DNA from 4 places in the Janthinobacterium sp. JC611 genome. Region 4 is predicted to be linked to each of the others. Evidence: predicted binding sites of a transcription regulator. Region 4 holds the regulator's gene; each other region holds the start of a gene.
What was found. The regulator FNR, encoded in region 4, switches genes on or off when oxygen is low (the NO sensors DNR and NnrR bind a similar motif). The targets are predictions, from matches to a motif close to TTGATNNNNATCAA.
Positions count from the first base shown of each region.

Region 1: a site for FNR is predicted at 2,206-2,219, ahead of J0O65_RS00465 (KamA family radical SAM protein). Genes of this name have one in related genera too.
Region 2: a site for FNR is predicted at 2,306-2,319, ahead of cqsA (alpha-hydroxyketone-type quorum-sensing autoinducer synthase). Genes of this name have one in related genera too.
Region 3: a site for FNR is predicted at 1,079-1,092, ahead of J0O65_RS26540 (universal stress protein). Genes of this name have one in related genera too.

Region 1 covers NZ_JAFLJN010000001.1:109,969-113,255, forward strand. Annotated here, with positions in the region: gene J0O65_RS00460 (MFS transporter) at 1-698, opposite strand, end outside; gene J0O65_RS00465 (KamA family radical SAM protein) at 701-2,065, opposite strand; gene J0O65_RS00470 (cache domain-containing protein) at 2,348-2,806, shown strand; gene J0O65_RS00475 (methyl-accepting chemotaxis protein) at 2,873-3,287, shown strand, end outside.
Region 2 covers NZ_JAFLJN010000014.1:371,776-375,062, forward strand. Annotated here, with positions in the region: gene J0O65_RS10935 (response regulator) at 1-888, opposite strand, end outside; gene J0O65_RS10940 (sensor histidine kinase) at 892-2,223, opposite strand; gene cqsA (alpha-hydroxyketone-type quorum-sensing autoinducer synthase) at 2,386-3,287, shown strand, end outside.
Region 3 covers NZ_JAFLJN010000081.1:249,556-252,842, reverse strand. Annotated here, with positions in the region: gene J0O65_RS26545 (protein phosphatase CheZ) at 1-706, opposite strand, end outside; gene J0O65_RS26540 (universal stress protein) at 1,174-1,641, shown strand; gene J0O65_RS26535 (response regulator) at 1,779-2,423, shown strand; gene J0O65_RS26530 (Crp/Fnr family transcriptional regulator) at 2,761-3,287, shown strand, end outside.
Region 4 covers NZ_JAFLJN010000085.1:65,588-68,874, forward strand. Annotated here, with positions in the region: gene ccoG (cytochrome c oxidase accessory protein CcoG) at 1-729, shown strand, start outside; gene J0O65_RS27070 (FixH family protein) at 832-1,356, shown strand; gene fnr (fumarate/nitrate reduction transcriptional regulator Fnr) at 1,494-2,252, opposite strand; gene J0O65_RS27080 (response regulator) at 2,491-3,287, shown strand, end outside.

The DNA of each region.
Region 1 (3,287 bases), on a different contig from region 4:
AACACCGCGTGCGGCAGCAAGATCAGCGCGATGGTGCGGCGAAACCCGGGATCGCGGTACACGCTCCAGACGCTGACCTTGCTCACCTTGCGCATGCCGGCGGCAGGGGCCGGCATGGCCGGCGACAGCAGGCGGATCAGCAAGCCGATGGCCAGCGCCGCCAGCGCCAGACCCAGGAAGACGCCGCGCCAGTCCGTGTAGTGCAGGGCCAGCTTGACGGGCATGGTGGCCGTGGCCGCGCCCAGGCCACCCACGGCGATCAGGTAGCCATGCACGGAAGGCAGGCGCGATGGCGCGATGGCGCACGAGATCGCTTTCACGGCGGCCATGAAGCAGCCGCCCAGGCCCGCCCCCATCAAGGCGCGCGCCCACATCAGCTCGGCAAAGCTGTGGCCCCGGCTGAACAGCCACACGCCCAGCGCTGCCAGCGCCAGCAGCCACAGTTGCACCGTGCGGGGGCCGTAGCGGTCGAGCGCCATGCCAACCGGCAATTGCACCAGCGCAAAGGCGAGAAAAAAGGCGCTGGTCAGCAGGCCCAGCTGGGCCGGTGTCAGGGCGATGGCGCCCAGCAATTCGGCTGTCAGCACGGCATTCACGCCACGCAGCAGGCACGACAGGTAATGTCCGAGCGCGAACGGCAGGAACACCAGGCAAAACACGGCCACGCCGGAACGGGCAGGCGCACCGGCGGCGGGCATGCTCAGGCGGCCTTTGCCAGGCGGATGATTTTGTGCGGCACCTGCGGCACAGGGTCATCCATTTCAAAGAAAAACTTGTCGTGGCCGAAGGCCGGCTTCAAATCGTCCATCCACGTCGCTTCCGCATCGAATTTCGCATAAAACGGCCGGCGCACCCAGTCCGGGTTGCGCGCCTGCAAAAATTGCAGGGCAAACAGTTTTTCGCCATTGATGGTGACGATGCCGTCGATGACGATCTTGCCGGGAAAAGCGCTCATGGAGGGGCCGCGCACCGTCCGCGACAGGCCTGACACCATCTGGTAGGCAGCCTGAAAAATCTCGTGCGCCTTCGCCAGGGACAACTGGAAATAGCCACGCGGCCCTGTGTCCCGTTCGACAAACATGTAGTACGGAATCGCTCCCAGGCGCGTGCCCGTCTGCCACAGTTCCGCCCAGCTTGCCGGATCTTCGTTGATGTGGCGAATCAGCGGCCCCTGTATGCGCAAGGTGGCGCCCGTGGAGACGATGCGTTTCACGGCTTGCTGGGCGATGTCCTGGCGCAACTCGACGGCATGGCTGTAATGTCCCATCACGGCCAGGTTCTTGCCCGCCTTGACGATGCGCTCGAACAGCCGCATCAAGTCATCCGCACCGCGGTCCGACACGAAGCGCTGCGGCCAATATGCCACCGCCTTGGTGCCGATGCGAATGTTCTGGATGTGCTCCAGGCCCGGCGCCAGCAGCGGCTCCAGGTAGCCGGCCAGTTGCCGCGTATTCATGATCATCGGGTCGCCGCCCGTGATCAGTACGTCCGTCACTTCCGGATGCAGTTTCAGGTAGGCGACCAGCTCATGCGACTCGTGCGCATCGAACTTCATGTCATCCATGCCGACGAACTGGGGCCAGCGGAAACAGAAGGTGCAATACGCGTGGCACGTCTGGCCCGCGCTGGGAAAAAACAGCACCGTCTGCGCATATTTATGCTGCAGGCCGCGCACGGGCGCGTCGTTGACCCGGGGCACGTTGTGCGTCATCTGGCCGGCCGGATGGGGATTCATGCCCAGCCGCAAGCCATGCACATAGGCGTCGATGGCGGCCTTATCGCGCTGCACCAGCACCAGCTCGCGCAGGTGCGCGTACTGCTCGGGCGGCAGCATGTCGCGGTGGGGAAAGACGAGGCGATAGATGGGATCGTCGGGGATGTTGCTCCAGTCGATCAACTGATCGAGCACATAGGCATTGGTACGAAACGGCAAGACATGCGAGACCACTTGCACGGCTTCGCGCTGCTCTTCCGGCAACCATTCCCACTGCCGCGCCTGTTGAATCGTTTGCCGCGTGTACGGCTTGAACTTGGGTGAAGACGGCTCGGTAATGAGTGCGGACACGATCGGCTCCTTGCCTGTAAATAGCGATAACTTTCATGAAATAAGCCCTATACCAGCCAATTCCAGCCTCTTCCTCCCCCATGCCACATCGCCTCGGCATGCTGTGAAAGTCATCATAGTTCTTGCCATTCAGAACCAAATTGCTACATATCAACAAGCCGTCGATACGTTGCACGCTGCCTACAAGCAACACCTTAGTTTGTGCCATCGCAATTTGAGGAAAGCGCCGGCGACGTAAATTACGACTTGGCAACATATCCCTCGATATCACAAGGAGCTTTCATGAAACGCTTATTCACGGGTAGCCTGCTGTGCCTGGCATTTGTCGGCGGCAGCGTCAATGCCGCGGTCGAACCAACGGAAAAAGACGCCATTGCCATGGCCGAACGGGGCGCCGCCTTCATGAAGGCGCATGGCAAAGAAGAAATGATGAAGAGGATTACGGCGAAAGACCCGGACTTCGTGCAGGGCTCGCTGTATGTGGACATGCGCGACATCAAGACGGGCATCGTGCTGGCCCACCCCATCAATCCTTCCATCGTGGGCAAGGATTTGACGGATGTGCCCGATGCGAATGGCAAGAAATATCGCCGTGAAATCATTGAATTGGCGCAAAAGCAGGGCAAGGGTTGGGTCGACTATCAGTACAAGAACCCCACCAGCGGCAAGATCGAGCCGAAGACCACCTACATCCTGCGCGTCAACGATGTGGTGCTGGAAGCGGGGATCTACAAAAAATAAGCCAGGGGCGGCGCGCGCACGCGACGCGCCGCCTGCGCTTGGAACAGCCATCGCCGGGAGTCAAGCATGCTCAATCAATTACGCATCGGACCAAAATTATTGCTGGCGCCCACCCTGGTCTTGCTGCTGCTGATACTCAGCTCGAGCGGTGCCTGGTATGGCATGGTGCGGCAAAATGCCTCGCTGGAAAACATGGTGCGGGTGCGCATCACGCATCTGAAGGCAGCCGCCGACGTACTGGGCGAGGCCAGGCAAGTGCATGGCAATATGTACCAGTTGCTGTCGTGGACGAATGGCAGCTTCGCCAAGGCCCGCCTCGACGCACTGGAACAACAGATCAAGGCACGCCACGCGGCCATCGGCAGCCAGCTGGCCACCTTGCGTTCCACGGCCACGGGCGCCGAGCGCAGCCTGGTCGATGCAGCCATCACGGCACTGGCCGGCTATCGCAAGGCGGTGCTGGAAACCATGGAAATGGCGC
Region 2 (3,287 bases), on a different contig from region 4:
GCAGATGGTCGGCGCGGCGCAGTAGCGGAACCAGTTTTCGCCGATGTGCGCCGCATACATGCCGTCGCTGCCGGCATCGGAAAAATACGGGATCACGCGCATTTCCAGCAAGGCCAGCAGCAAGGACGCGGGCGCGTCGCTGTCGCGCGCCATTTCGTACTGCGTGTGCAGGCTGCGTTCCGTCTCGATGATCATCAGGCGGGCCTGGCCGTCGCGCGTGAAGAACAGGATGCCGCAGGGATTCGGGAAGATATAGAACTCGACAAAGCCATGGCGCCGGCACAGCTCGTGCACGACGGCGGCCATGGCTTCGTCTTGCAGGAAACGATAGTCGTGCAGCAACAGCAAGTCGCGCACCGTGTCCGATTGCTGCAGGAAAAATTCGCGTTGCAGGGCGTGGACTTCCTGTTCCAGGATATCGAGCGCATCGTCGTCGCTCTTCTTGATGTAGCGGTCGATCAAGCCCCGGTTGAAGGCCGTCACGGCCACTTTTTCATCGGCCGCGCCCGTGAATAAAATCTTCTTGCACGGCAAGTCACGCACGGCCTGGCAGAATTCCAGGCCATTCATCTGCGGCATCGAATAATCGACCACCAGCACGGAAGGCACGGCAAAGCGCTGCGCCTGGCCGCTGATGCGCCAGATGCGTTCGAGGTCGAGCGCCACGTTGCACTGGTCGGGCGGCAGGTTTTGCGTGTCGAAATTGACGTGCAGCGGCGTCTCGCCCAACTGGGGGCTGTGGCGCAGCCAGTGCAGCGCGCTGCTCGTGTCGTGGAAGGTCTGGCGGGCCAGCGCGGGATCGAGCTGGAACGCCAGGCTTTTCAGGAAGGAGTCGCTGTCATCGATCAATACGGTCAGGGTCGGATGGGTATAGACGGGCAGTTGCATGCGTCACCTTGCGCGATGGATGGATGGGAAACGGCTGGAGCGGGTCGTGGCTGGGGCTGGTGGAAACTCCAGCACGAAGATGGCATACGCGCCTTCGCGCGACACGCAGCGGATGCGCGCATGCCACGCCTGCAGGATTTGCCGGCACAGGGCCAGGCCGATGCCGCTGCCGTTGTGCGCCGGATAGGAATAGAAGCGGTCGAAGATCAGCGGCAGGCGGCTGGCCGCGATGCCGCAGCCCGTATCGATGAACAGCAGGCGCGGTGCGGGCCGCGCGCCATCGATGATGATGCGTACGCGGCCCTTGCTGGCCCGCTGGATGCCTTTCAGGGCGTTGCGCAGCAGGTTCAGCAGGATCGCCGCGCACAGCTCGGATTGCCCGTGGAAGGTGAAGTCGGCCCGCACGTCGACCTTGACGATGTCGCGCTGCGCCGTGCTGGTAAACGGGTAGCGGCGCAGGGCGGCGGCGACGCTGTCCTGCATGGCCACGCTCTCGATCGCTTCGAGCTTGCGGTTGACGGCCGTGGCGCTGAGCAGGAACAGGTCGATCATGTGGTGCATGTGGCGCACCTCGAACTGGATGCGCGCCAGCGCTTCCTGGCTGGCCGCGTCCGGCGGCTGGCCTGGCGCGCCGGGCGGCAGGCCCCGCTGCAGCCAGCGCTGCAGGCCCCGTACGTTCGCCTCGACGCTGACGAGGGGCGTGCGCAATTCGTGCGCCACGCTGCCCAGGCCGGCCGCCAGGCCCGCCAGCTTTTCCTGCGCGCCCACGTGGCGGCCCACCTTGACGACGGACAGGACGGCAATCGTGAACCAGTGCACGGGCAATTGCTGCAAGACGTCGCGGCTGAGCAGGTAGGCCGGGTCGCCGCGCACGGCAAAGGCCAGGCAGGCCAGCACGGTGCCGCTCAGGTAGGCCAGCATGGCGATGCGCGTATCGAAATGGAACAGCACGATCAGGGCCACCAGCAGCGAATGCACCCACAGGGCCGAGGCGTGGTTCATCAGGAACATATACGTGAAGAAGAAGGGCAGCTCGAACGTCAGCCCCAGCAGCAGGTACACGCTGAACCAGGTATTGCGGAAGCGTCCCGGCCACAGCGCGGGCAGGAACAGCAGCGCCGCCACGGCGCGCAGCAGGGGCGACTCATATTCCTGCGGAAAGACGTGCTGCCACAGCGCATAGTACAGGGGCATGCCCAGCGCGCCGATGACGGCCAGCGTGCGCACCTGGGTACGGCGTATCGGCATGTGTTCGATGGCGTCGTGGAAATGCAGGAAAGGCTGGAGCAGCCTGCCTTGCCAGCGTTTGTCGGAAGGGGACCGCACATGCTTCATGATGGGGGACACTTCGTTGAGGCGTATCAATGCAACATGATCGGCGGGTTCCTGCCACAAAAGATGCATATCGCCGTAACTGTTGAGATGGATCAATCTCTTGCCGAATGGCTCGCGCATGTTGGACGCGGTAGTTACCCCCGCAACCAATCAGGAGCCCTTATGCCGAACGCCACTTTTCCCCTGCCATCGCCTGCCATCTCCGCCGAACAGCAGCTGCCCGCCTTCGTGCGCGCGCGCATGGATGAACATTACGTCGAGCGCATCGGCAAGCTGCTCGGCGGCGAGCACTTGCACGAATGGCAGGCTGTGCCGGCCAGTGCGGTCATGCTGGCAGGCAATGATTACCTGAACATCGCCGGCGAGCCGGCCTTGCTGGCGGCCCAGGCCCGCGTCCTGCAGGGAGGCGGCGCCATGCTGATGTCGTCCGTGTTCCTGCAGGAAGGCAGCCGCCAGCACCGCCTCGAACACAAATTCGCGGACTATCTCGGCAGCGAGGCCTGCGTGCTGGCGCAGTCGGGCTGGGCCGCCAACGTGGGCTTGCTGCAAAGCCTGGCCGGCCCCGGCATCCCCGTCTACCTGGACATGCAGGCGCACGCCTCGCTGTGGGAAGGCGTGCAGTCGGCGCAGGCCGCGCCCGTCGCCTTCCTGCACAACGACGGCGCCCACCTGCAGCGCCAGCTCGACAAGCATGGCCCTGGCATCATCGTCGTCGATGCGCTGTACAGCACCAATGGCAGCGTGGCGCCCCTGCTGCAGATGGTGGAAATCGCCGAGCGCAGCGGCAGCATGCTGATCGTCGACGAGTCGCACTCGCTGGGCACGCACGGCCCGCAGGGCGCGGGCCTGGTGGTGGAACTGGGCCTGGCCGGGCGCGTGCATTTCCGCACGGCCTCGCTGGCCAAGGCCTTTGCGGGCCGGGCCGGGCTGATCACCTGTTGCGCCCGTTTCAAGGGTTATTTCCTGTCCGCCTCGCGGCCCGCCATTTTCAGTTCCTGCCTGCTGGAGCACGAGCTGGCGTGGTTCGACGCGGCGCTCGACTTCATCCGCGCCGCGGATGCCCG
Region 3 (3,287 bases), on a different contig from region 4:
TTTCCACCGTCTTGGTGATGTTGACCACTTTTTTGATCAGCTGGCCCGTGATGTCCTGGAAGTCCTGCGCCATCATGATTTCCAGCAAGCGCGCTTTCTCCGCCTCCGTCGCTTCGGCAACGGCTTGCGCGAACTGGCGCGAATCGCCGGCCAGGGCCTTGAATTCTTCCAGGCTCAGCTTGCCGTCGAACAGGTCCGTCCAGCGGACGTCCATGTCCTTGGCCTTCTTCGACAGCACGTCTTGCGCCGGCATGCCTTCGTCGAGCGTATTGAGAACCTTGTTGGCGGCCTGTTCCGTCAGGGTGGCGACATATTCCAGGCGATCCTGGGCGTCGACGATCTGCGACGACGCTTCCGTCAAGGCCTTGTCGTAGCCCAGTTCGCGCAGCGAATCGTGCAGCAGGCGCACGATGCCGCCCAGGCGTTCGAACATCGGCTTGTCGGACTGGTCGACAGGGTCGGCTGCTTCGCCAGGCGCGTCGGCGGCAGGCGGCGCCTGCGGCGCGGCGGGCTCGACAGCCACCGGCGGCGCCACGGCGGCCGGCACGGCGGCGCTGGCCGACACGGAGTCGAACAGCGCGTCAAAATCGTCATCCGCGATCACGGCGGGAGCGGGCGCGGCGGCCGGCGCCGGCGTGGCTACGGCCGCGCTTTGCGCGGATACTTCATCGAATAATGCATCGAAATCATCAGCGGCGTTGGTCATATCCCTGCTTCTCCATAATTTGTCAAAATTCCGCCTGAACTGTGCGTTTTACAGACTGATACCCACAATTTCTCGATTAAGATGATTTGAGGCAATACCGCTGCGATGGTGCGAGTGTAGCAGGGCGCCGCCCTGTTGGTAAATCTCAAAACGCGCTTCCTGGTGCAAAGCAGGCCCACCAGAGCTTTTCCACCAGGAAATAAGTGTTCCTGCTGTTGTATTTTGAAATACTACCATTGGCGTGCGTGCAAGACCACGCGGCGCACGAGAAATCCCGCACCCGGGCGCCTGCGCAACAGCACCGCAAGGACGTCATTGCAGCTAAAACACGATCTTTCTGCCAATGTTGTCTATACTGAAGGTGCAATAGTATTGATAATTATCAAGTCTTTACATGAATACAATGCTGCCGCCACGACTACAATAAGAGGCGTTGCGCGCGCTGAGTCACTGCCAAAGGACCTGCCATGTATAAGAAAATTCTGATCGCCACGGACGGCTCCACCGTCTCCAACTTGACAGCCTGTGCCGGCGTTGCCTTTGCCGAACAGATGCACGCCGACATCCTTGCCGTGTACGTGGCGCCCGAGTACCAGTACCCGGTCTACATCGAAATCATTCCGCCAAGCTATCCCAGCGAAGAGGAATACCGCATCGCCATGCGCAAGGCGGGCGCCGACCACTGGCAGCCCATCCTCGACGCGGCCGCCAAGCGGGGCCTGCAAGCGACGGGCTTGACGGCCTTTTCCGACAGCCCCGCCCTGAAAATCGTGGAAGTGGCGCAATTGCAGCAATGCGACCTGATTTTCATGGGTTCGCACGGCCGCAGCGGCTGGGGTCAGTTGCTGCTGGGCAGCGTGACCAACAAGGTGCTGTCGCACTCCAAATTGCCCGTGCTCGTGCATAGGCTGATCAAGGAACCTCCAGCAAAATAGGAGGTCACATGGCCACGGGGCCGCCATTGCTGGCGCATCAAAAAAAGGCATAGTGCGGCCGCTTCGGTTAAAATGACAACGTTTCTCGTTTCTTAACATTTGATTGTCCGGTCACGGACTGCCCAGATTGCCTGCCTATGATACGTATTGTGATTGCCGACGACCACACCATCATGCGCGAAGGATTGAAGCGCATCCTTGACGGCGCGCCGGATATCGACATCGTGGGTGAAGCCATCGACGGTTTTGAAGTACTCAACCATGTGCGTCAGGGCGGCTTCGACCTGCTGCTGCTCGACCTGTCCATGCCGGGCCGCAGCGGCGTTGACCTGATCCGGCAAATCCGCAGCGAGGCGCCCAAGCTGTCCATCCTGATCCTCACCATGCACGAGGAAGAGCAATATGCGGTGCGCGCCATCCGCGCCGGCGCGCAAGGCTATCTGACCAAGGAAAGCGCGGGCACCCAGCTCGTGGGCGCCATCCACAAGGTGGCGTCGGGACGTCCCTACATCAGCGCCGAGGTGGCCGAGCAACTCGTGCTCAACATCATGATGCCGAACGAAAGCTTGCTGCATAAACAGTTGTCAGACCGTGAATTCGAAGTCTTTTCCCTGCTGGTGGCAGGCAAGTCGATCACGGAAATTGCCAACAATCTGCACCTGAGCGTCAAAACGGTGAGTACGCACAAGACGCGCATCATGCAAAAGATGGGCATGAGCTCCTTGTCGGAAATGGTCCAGTATGCCGTGGCGCACCGCCTGCTCTCCCCCTTCAAGACCTAAATACGGCGGCGCGCGCCCGCGCGTCGACTGTAGGAACAATCCTACTTCATCCACCACAGCTCCTACTGCCATATTCAGCCACTGCTGATATTAATTGCATACGGTTGTTGGCATACTGAAACCAGTAATCAAGTTGCTGGGAAGTTATTTCATCACACAGCAAGTCGTCAGCGAATTGAGCTTTACCTGCCTGGACGCGCGCCGCCCCTTACCCGCCCGCCGCCCTGCGCACCCCGTCATTCAACTCTGCACTACCTGTCACCAGGAGATGAACATGCTGTCCACGCAAACGCCTGAAACCCGCGCCGCCTCTCCATCGCTGGCCCCCTCCTCTCCGATGGAAGCGGGGCGCCAGCGCCAGGGCCGGCTATGGTCGAACCTGAAAGAGGTGTGCGACCTGCTGCATATCTCCAGTGCCTGCACCATCGCGGCCGACGAACTGCTGTTCCAGCACGTGCAATTCAAGACGGGCCAGCGCGTGCACACCATCGGCCAACCGTTCGACACCCTGTACATCGTCAATTCGGGCTTCCTGAAAACCGTGCTCATCGATGAATTCGGCAATGAGCAGGTACTCAGCTTTCCCATGAAGGGCGACATGCTGGGCGTCGACGGCATCCACTCGCGCCATTACTCCTCGGAAGCGGTGGCCCTGTCCGACTGCGACCTGATCCTGTTGCCGTTCAAGAAGCTCACGGCGCTGGGACGTGTTCACCTGGAACTGGAAAATGTCATGTATGGCGTGATGAGCCGCGAACTGGTGCGCGAGCAAGCGATGATCGGCATGCTGGGCGCCTTGAGCGCCGAGGCCCGCGTGGCACGCTTCCTCGTCTCGCTGGCGGACCGCTTCGCGCAGATGGGCTA
Region 4 (3,287 bases):
GCCATGTTCGACCAGGACACCCTGATCATCACCTACGATGCCAAGCGCGGCGAACCACGCGGTGCACTGAGCAAGAAGGCCGGCAACAACGCCAGGCTGGGCGATTGCATCGACTGTACCCTGTGCGTGCAGGTGTGTCCGACCGGTATCGATATCCGCAACGGCCTGCAGTATGAATGCATCGGCTGCGCCGCTTGCGTCGATGCCTGCAACAGCGTGATGGACAAGGTCGAGCGGCCACGGGGACTGATACGCTACAGTACCGACCATGCGATGGAAAACAACTTCAATTCGCAGCAGATACGCCAGCGCGCCATGCGCCCGCGCGTCTTGATCTACACTTCCATCCTGGCCCTGATCATCATCGCCGTATGCACTTCGCTGGCGCTGCGCACGCCCCTGAAAATGGACGTGATCCGCGACCGCGGTTCGATGGGACGCGAAGTGGAAGACGGCATGATCGAAAACGTCTACCGCTTGCAGATCATGAACACCTCGGAGCAAAGCCAGCATTTTAAAATCAGCGCTTCCGGCTTGCCGGGCCTGACCTTGCTGACGCGCGAAGAAGTGACCTTGCAGCCAACGGAAACGCTGGGCTGGCCGATCCGCCTGCGCGTGCCGCACGGCGTGGGCGAGAAGGGGTCGAACAAGATTGCGATCGAATTGCACTCGCTGGACGACCCAGCGCTGCATGTGCGTGAAAGCGCGGTCTTCATCGTGCCGCGTTAACAAGGAAAGGCGGACGGGGACCGGGTGCCCTCGCCGCCGCCACGAAGTTGCAGGAAGGCCGGTCCCCGCATGGGGACTGGCTGATTAAACAGGAGAAATAGCATGTCCGACAGTCTGAAACTGCAAGCGCCCGTTGCACCGTGGTACAAGCATCGCTGGCCATGGCTGCTGATGATCGGCCCCGGCCTGTCCGTGGTCGTCGGCAGCTTCATGGGCTATATCGCGTTTACGCAGCCCGATGCGCTGGTGGTGGGCGATTATTACAAGCAGGGCAAGGCGATCAACCAGGATTTGAAGCGCGACACGGTCGCCAGCGACCTGGCGATGGATACCAGCCTGTCGTACGACGTGGCGTCGGCGCGCCTCAGTGGTTCCGTGCACAGCTTCGGCAAGGCTTACCAGGGGCCTTTGCAGCTGCACCTGGCGCATGCGACGTTACCGGAAAAGGATATCAAGCTGCTGGTGCAACCCGATGCGGCCGGCAATTTTTCCGTCGCGCTGCCGATGCTCGAGCGCAGCCGCTGGCAAGTGCTGGTGGAAAACGACAAACGCGAGTGGCGCCTGTCCGGCATCTGGACCTGGCCGCTGCAACGCAGCATCGCGCTGCATGCGGATGAAGAACTGTAACGTACAGTGCCGGGAAAACCGTAGCGAGCGGCCGTGATTTGTGGTTGAGAAGCGCAGCTGTGCTATGCACGGGGGCGCCGAGCCAGCGAGCATCGCAGACCGCAAAGCGCGACGCGCAGTAGGTTTTGACGGTGCTGTTACTTGCAGGTGTCCGTGCCGGCCGTTATGGCTTTCAACTTGGCCGGCTGCAGGATCTCGATCTCGCGGTTGGAGACGCGCAGCCAGCCTTCCTTCTTGAACTTGGACAGCAGGCGGCTGACGCTCTCGATGGTCAGGCCCAGGTAGTTGCCGATTTCCTCGCGCGACATGCGCAGCTGGAATTTGCTGCCCGAATAGCCGCGCGCCTCGTAGCGCGACGCCAGGTTGACGATGAAGGCGGCAAAACGCTGCGTCGCCTGCATATTGCCCAGCAACAGCATCACGCTTTGCTCGCGCGTGATTTCCTGGCTCATCATGCGGTGGAAATGGCGCAGCAGGGTCGGCATATTGCCCAGCAATTGTTCCAGGCTGGAAAACGGAATTTCACACACTTCGCTGTCTTCCAGCGCCACCGCGTTACAGTGGTGACGGTCGGCGCTGATGGCGTCCATGCCCAGCAATTCGCCCGCCATCTGGAAACCCGTCACCTGCTCCTCGCCACCCGGATTGATCTGGTAGGTCTTGAAGTGGCCCAGGCGGATCGCGTACAGGTTCTGGAACGGGTCGCCGATGCGGAACAGCGAGGCGCCGCGCGCGATCTTGCGACGACGGCCGATGATCTGGTCCAGCCTGTCCATATCGCCCATATCGAGGCCCATCGGCAGGCACAATTGATGCATGCTGCAGGTCGAGCATCGCGCACGCAACGCTTCCACGTTCACTGTGGGCAAGGTGGGAGTGAGTAGCGCTTCAGTCATGTCGGTACCTTTTAGAAAATGCAACAACGAGTTTACTGCATACACGGTTGCCGTGTGCCAATTTCACCGCAATTTCGCTGAAAAACGATCTCCAGCCTTTAATTATATGGCAACATCGTCAAAAGCCCAGGCGGGGAAGGCCATTTGCGTGGCGATGCTTGCCAAGTTGATGTATTGATAGGAAAATTCCTAACAGCATTATCTGCCGCCTGTGCCGCACGGTACTGAAAAGGAAATCATGAAGCCTCTCGGCATTAAAGCAAAAGTCGCGCTGGCCACCAGCCTGACCTCGATCGCCATGATCGCGCTGGTCACCATGATCCAGGTGCGGCACATGCGCGACGACTTCACCCGCGTATTGCTGAGCCAACAGGCGTCCCTGATCACCCGCACCGCTGCCGAGCTCGACGACAAGCTGGGCATGCTGCTGCAGATCGTCGCCCTGACGGCGAAACAGCAGCCGCCGGAGCTGATCGCCCAGCCGGACAAGCTGCGCGAATACTATGCGCGCCGCTCGATGCTGGTGCTGTTCGACGACGTGCTGGTGCTCGACGCGCAAGGCGCCATCGTGGCCGACATGCCGAAGGTGGCGGGGCGCGCCGGCATCAACGTCGCCGAGCGCGAGTACTTCCAGGCCGTGCTGCGCACGCGCCAGCCCATGATCACCGAACCGATGCTGGGCAAGTCCAGCGGCATGCCCATCGTGCAGATGGTCGCGCCCGTGCTGGCCGCCGACGGCCAGGTGGCCGGCGTCGTGATCGGCGTGCTGCGCCTGTACAAGGACAACCTGCTGGGGCGCCTGCGCTCGGAAAAGATCGGCAAGAGCGGCTATTACTTCATTCTCACGCGCGGCGCCGTGCCGCGCTACGTGCTGCACCCCGATACCAGCCGCTTGCTGCAGCCGCGCCAGCCGAACGCCAACCTGGCCACCACGCAGCTGCTGCAGGACGACGGCGAAGGCAGCATGGTCAGCACCAACAGCCGCGGCATCACGGCCGTCAACAGCTTCAAGCGCCTGAAATCGGTGAACTGGCT